2 regions of the Carnobacterium sp. FSL E2-0243 genome follow, and region 2 is predicted to be linked to the other one. Evidence: a T-box and tRNA genes for the amino acid it is inferred to sense, from the RefSeq annotation. Region 2 holds a T-box; the other holds one or more tRNA genes.
What was found. The T-box of region 2 lies ahead of ileS (isoleucine--tRNA ligase). A T-box ahead of a tRNA ligase gene usually reads a tRNA of that ligase, here a tRNA-Ile.
Positions count from the first base shown of each region.

Region 1 (3,280 bases), 2.0 Mb from region 2:
AACGACAAACGAAACAACTTAGACCTTTGAAAACTGAACAAAGTAAGACGAACCAAATGTGTAGGATGACTCAACAAGGTTGAGTCAAACAAGCAAGAAAGTGAATAATTATTCGCTAGCAAAACTAATGAGCTTCAAGCATCATTTTATATGAGAGTTTGATCCTGGCTCAGGACGAACGCTGGCGGCGTGCCTAATACATGCAAGTCGAACGCACGAAGTTGAAGAGCTTGCTCTTTAACCAAGTGAGTGGCGGACGGGTGAGTAACACGTGGGTAACCTGCCCATTAGAGGGGGATAACATTCGGAAACGGATGCTAATACCGCATAGTTTCAGGAATCGCATGATTCTTGAAGGAAAGGTGGCTTCGGCTACCACTAATGGATGGACCCGCGGCGTATTAGCTAGTTGGTGAGGTAATGGCTCACCAAGGCAATGATACGTAGCCGACCTGAGAGGGTGATCGGCCACACTGGGACTGAGACACGGCCCAGACTCCTACGGGAGGCAGCAGTAGGGAATCTTCCGCAATGGACGAAAGTCTGACGGAGCAACGCCGCGTGAGTGAAGAAGGTTTTCGGATCGTAAAACTCTGTTGTTAAAGAAGAACAAGGATGAGAGTAACTGCTCATCCCCTGACGGTATTTAACCAGAAAGCCACGGCTAACTACGTGCCAGCAGCCGCGGTAATACGTAGGTGGCAAGCGTTGTCCGGATTTATTGGGCGTAAAGCGAGCGCAGGCGGTTCTTTAAGTCTGATGTGAAAGCCCCCGGCTCAACCGGGGAGGGTCATTGGAAACTGGAGAACTTGAGTGCAGAAGAGGAGAGTGGAATTCCACGTGTAGCGGTGAAATGCGTAGATATGTGGAGGAACACCAGTGGCGAAGGCGACTCTCTGGTCTGTAACTGACGCTGAGGCTCGAAAGCGTGGGGAGCAAACAGGATTAGATACCCTGGTAGTCCACGCCGTAAACGATGAGTGCTAAGTGTTGGAGGGTTTCCGCCCTTCAGTGCTGCAGCTAACGCATTAAGCACTCCGCCTGGGGAGTACGGCCGCAAGGCTGAAACTCAAAGGAATTGACGGGGACCCGCACAAGCGGTGGAGCATGTGGTTTAATTCGAAGCAACGCGAAGAACCTTACCAGGTCTTGACATCCTTTGACCACTCTAGAGATAGAGCTTTCCCTTCGGGGACAAAGTGACAGGTGGTGCATGGTTGTCGTCAGCTCGTGTCGTGAGATGTTGGGTTAAGTCCCGCAACGAGCGCAACCCTTATTACTAGTTGCCAGCATTTAGTTGGGCACTCTAGTGAGACTGCCGGTGACAAACCGGAGGAAGGTGGGGATGACGTCAAATCATCATGCCCCTTATGACCTGGGCTACACACGTGCTACAATGGATGGTACAACGAGTCGCAAGGTCGCGAGGCCAAGCTAATCTCTTAAAGCCATTCTCAGTTCGGATTGTAGGCTGCAACTCGCCTACATGAAGCCGGAATCGCTAGTAATCGCGGATCAGAACGCCGCGGTGAATACGTTCCCGGGTCTTGTACACACCGCCCGTCACACCACGAGAGTTTGTAACACCCGAAGCCGGTGAGGTAACCTTTTAGGAGCCAGCCGTCTAAGGTGGGATAGATAATTGGGGTGAAGTCGTAACAAGGTAGCCGTATCGGAAGGTGCGGCTGGATCACCTCCTTTCTAAGGAATATTACGGAAATCCCACACATTCGTTTTTACTTTGTTCAGTTTTGAGAGGTCTAACTCTCAAATTGGTACTTATAAATAGTCTTTTAGAGTCCTAATTTCCTGGGCCTATAGCTCAGCTGGTTAGAGCGCACGCCTGATAAGCGTGAGGTCGATGGTTCGAGTCCATTTAGGCCCATTGGATTATTTATTTTTAATTAAATACCCTTAATAAGGGGCCTTAGCTCAGCTGGGAGAGCGCCTGCCTTGCACGCAGGAGGTCAGCGGTTCGATCCCGCTAGGCTCCATTGTAATCTGATTGCAGATTACAGAATTTGTTCTTTGAAAACTGGATACTGTTTAAAAAGTAATTAAAGTAAGAAACCGAGAAAACACCGCGTTTTAAATGAGTTTTTTAATTAGTTCTTATCGTAAGATAATGAATAAAATCATTGACTAACATCATGAGATTCCTTCTGGAATACCATCGATAAAAATTTAGTTGTAGTGGTTTCTAATTCGAGGACATGAAGGGTTTGAGAAGCAGAGCGTACTAGCGTACGTGAGCATCGCAGAACACTAAATGGACGAAGAAGTAGGAAGCAATACAGATAAATTAGGTTAAGTTAATAAGGGCGCACGGTGGATGCCTTGGCACTAAGAGCCGATGAAGGACGGGACTAACTCCGATATGCTTTGGGGAGCTGTAAGTAAGCTTTGATCCAAAGATTTCCGAATGGGGGAACCCAGCATTTTTTATAGAATGTTACTGCTAGCTGAATACATAGGCTAGTAGAGGTAGACGCAGAGAACTGAAACATCTAAGTACCTGCAGGAAGAGAAAGAAAATTCGATTCCCTGAGTAGCGGCGAGCGAAACGGGAAGAGCCCAAACCAAAGAGCTTGCTCTTTGGGGTTGTAGGACACGACATTAAGAGTCATAAATGAGTTTTGTAGAAGAAGCGATCTGGAAAGGTCCGCCGAAGAGGGTAAAAGCCCCGTAATCGAAACAAAGTTCACTCTGTTGTGTATCCTGAGTACGGCGGAACACGAGAAATTCCGTCGGAATCCGCGGGGACCATCCCGCAAGGCTAAATACTCCTTAGTGACCGATAGTGAACCAGTACCGTGAGGGAAAGGTGAAAAGAACCCCGGAAGGGGAGTGAAAGAGCTCCTGAAACCGTGTGCTTACAAATAGTTAGAGCCCGTTAATGGGTGATAGCGTGCCTTTTGTAGAATGAACCGGCGAGTTACGATTACATGCGAGGTTAAGTTGATAAGACGGAGCCGTAGCGAAAGCGAGTCTGAATAGGGCGAATGAGTATGTGGTCGTAGACCCGAAACCAAGTGACCTACCCATGTCCAGGTTGAAGGTGCGGTAATACGCACTGGAGGACCGAACCCACGTATGTTGAAAAATGCGGGGATGAGGTGTGGGTAGCGGAGAAATTCCAATCGAACTTGGAGATAGCTGGTTCTCTCCGAAATAGCTTTAGGGCTAGCCTCGGAATTAAGAATCATGGAGGTAGAGCCACTGTTTGGACTAGGGGCCCTTCTAGGGTTACCGAATTCAGATAAACTCCGAATGCCATTGA
Region 1 is NZ_JBBOPM010000001.1:305,519-308,798, forward strand. It holds rRNA gene MHI00_RS01415 (16S ribosomal RNA) at 147-1,701, shown strand; tRNA gene MHI00_RS01420 (tRNA-Ile) at 1,812-1,885, shown strand; tRNA gene MHI00_RS01425 (tRNA-Ala) at 1,922-1,994, shown strand; rRNA gene MHI00_RS01430 (23S ribosomal RNA) at 2,306-3,280, shown strand, end outside.
Region 1: it has a tRNA-Ile gene. The T-box ahead of ileS (isoleucine--tRNA ligase) is inferred to sense a tRNA for this amino acid. The anticodon was not compared.

Region 2 (3,280 bases):
TTGATGGAGAGCGTTGGCAATTTTTTGTGGATGTAGGAATGAAAAATTATGTTGAAAACCAAGTCGACAAAATCGGAAATGTCAGTGTTCGAATTGAAACAAGAGATTATACAGAAATTATCACACCAATTGATGATTGGACATTGGTTCAAGATACGGTTTCATCAATGAGATTAGATGCAATTATTGCAAGTATTTTTAAAATTTCAAGACAGCGTGCAAAACAGTTGATTGAAGCTGGAAAAGTTAAGTTGAATTGGGCAGAACAATTGCGTCCTGATTTTGAATTAGGACTACTAGATATAGTGTCTGTTCGAGGATATGGTCGAATTCAGATTAAAGAAATAGAAGGCAAGACAAAAAAAGATAAATGGCGAATTCAATTTGGTGTGCTCTTCAAATAAAATTAAAGGACTTTCCTTGTAGAATTCGGCTTAGTGCTTTATAATAAAGGAACAAACAACAAAAAATTGATGTGTGGAGGTGTCTTATATGGTATTAACTCCGTTAGATATACATAACAAGGAGTTCCCTGTCAAGATGCGCGGTTATGATCAAGACGAAGTCAATGATTATTTAGATCAAATCATTAAAGACTACGAAATGGTTTTAAAAGATAAACGTGAATTGGAAAAGAAATTGAAGTTCAGTGAAGAGAAGGTTGAGCATTTTAACAATTTACAAGATGCTTTAAACAAATCAATCATTGTAGCTCAAGAAGCAGCGGACCGTGTTAGAGAAAATGCAAACAAAGAGTCACGTATGATTATTATGGAAGCTGAGAAAAATGCTGATCGTTTACTTGACGAAGCAGTAACCAAAGCCCGTAAAATTACATTAGAAACAGATACATTGAAAAAAGAAAGTCGCGTCTTCAAACAAAGATTGCAACTTTTAATTGAATCTCAGTTAGAAATGGTAAAAAATAAAGAGTGGGATGAGTTATTACAAGCTACTTCTTTAGAAACCATTGAAATTCCAACATTAAAAGATGTCTTATCAGGTTTACCAAGTAACACTGAAGATGATTTAGTGATTGAAGATGAGATCAATGAATTATCAAGTATCGACAGTTATGATGATGAAAAAGAAGAAGAAGACGATAAATTTCATTTAGAAGGTACATTAGCAGCAATAGAATTACCTGAAGATAAAGACTAAAAAAATAACTTAAAGCAATGATTAGAACAGAAAAACGATTAAATACTATCAAGCGAGCCGGCACCTAGTGAAAGACCGGTTAGTCCCTTTAATTTGTTAGATCCTCTATGAGTGTTGAATTGAAAGCAGTAAATTCAACCGTTTGATTGGCGTTAACAATTACTTGAGAAAAAGAAGCAATTCTTTTGAAACTTGGGTGGTACCACGAAGACTTCGTCCCTATACTTATAGGGGCGGAGTCTTTTTGCCATGGCTCTCAGCGCTTCAGCGCATAGAGCCATGGTATGCATCGGTCTGTAAAGACCGATGAAATCCTATAATTGTTCTTAAACTTTTTAGGCTAGCACAGTATGTCTGAAAGGCCTAAATGAGTGTTAAATTAGAAATAAAAGCTTTTGAGACAAGGTCGGTACAAAGGATCAAAATCGTCCTGATGGCCGCTTTGTACCATTTCGCTAAAGGGTGAAACCCTTAAGCTCAGTGGCAAGCTCAATGGCACTGGCAAGATTTAAAAACTATAATAAAAACAAGACATTTGATATAAGGGTGGGAACAAATGAATCAAAGTCGCCTTAGCAGTCGCTTTGTACAAATTCGCTAAAGGGTAAACCCTTAACCTCATTAGCAACAAAGGAGTTTTATCCCTATGAAAATGAAAGAAACGTTACAATTGGGTCAAACAGAGTTCCCAATGCGTGGTAATTTACCAGTTAGAGAAGAACAATGGCAAGCAGATTGGAAGACGGTTGATATGTATGGTCAACGTCAAAAATTAAATGAAGGCAAACCAACTTTTGTTTTACATGATGGACCTCCGTTTGCAAATGGAAATATCCACATGGGTCATGCCCTGAATAAAATTAGTAAAGATATCATCGTTCGTTATAAATCAATGTCAGGCTACCGTTCTCCTTATGTACCAGGATGGGATACTCACGGACTACCAATTGAACAGGTTTTAACGAATAAAGGAATTAAACGTAAGGAAATGTCTTTAGCTGATTATCGTCGTTTATGTGAAGAATATGCACTTGAGCAAGTAAATATTCAACGTGAAGACTTTAAACGCTTAGGCGTTGCTGGAGAGTGGGATAATCCTTATATTACTCTTAATCCAGATTATGAAGCAGCACAAATTCGTGTTTTTGGAAAAATGGCAGAAAAAGGGTATATTTATAAAGGCTTAAAACCTATCTATTGGTCTCCATCTAGTGAATCATCATTAGCTGAAGCTGAAATTGAATACAAAGATGTAAAATCTGCTTCTATTTATGTAGCATTTAAAGTTGTTGATGGCAAAGGCTTATTAGATAATGATACGTCATTCGTGATTTGGACAACGACACCTTGGACGATTCCAGCTAACTTAGGTATCACGGTCAATGCAGATTACAGTTATGTTGTTATTGAAGCAGACGGTGCCAAATTCGTAGTAGCTAAAGATTTGTTAGAAAAGGTTTCAAGTGAAATCGGTTGGGAAAATGTGACTGTTTTAAATGAATTAAAAGGGTCTGAATTAGAATATATGACTGCACAACATCCTCTTTATGAACGCACATCATTACTAATGGTTGGCGATCATGTAACCTTGGATGCCGGAACTGGACTTGTTCATACGGCTCCTGGACATGGGGACGATGATTTTATTGTTGGACAAAAATATAAATTAAATGTATTGTCTCCAGTTGATTCAAAAGGGGTCTTTACAGATGAAGCACCAGGATTTGAAGGTGTATTTTATGATAAAGGGAACAAATTAATTACAGAAGCTTTAAATGAAAAAGGCGCATTGTTAAAACTTGATTTCTTTACTCATAGCTATCCACATGACTGGCGTTCTAAAAAACCTGTTATTTTCCGTGCGACTCCACAATGGTTTGCTTCGATTCAAGATTTCCGTGGTGAAATTTTAGAAGCTGTTGAAGGCGTTGAATGGGTTCAAAAATGGGGGAAAACACGTCTTTATAACATGGTTCGTGATCGCGGAGATTGGGTCATTTCAAGACAAAGAGCTTGGGGAGTTCCATTGCCAATTTTTTATGGTGAAAATGGCGAGCCAATTATTACACCAGAAACAATTGAACATGTAGCTAATTTATTTGCTGAATTTGGTTCAACA
Region 2 is NZ_JBBOPM010000001.1:2,279,018-2,282,297, reverse strand. It holds gene MHI00_RS10715 (YlmH family RNA-binding protein) at 1-404, shown strand, start outside; gene MHI00_RS10710 (DivIVA domain-containing protein) at 541-1,161, shown strand; T-box leader at 1,170-1,385, shown strand; gene ileS (isoleucine--tRNA ligase) at 1,808-3,280, shown strand, end outside.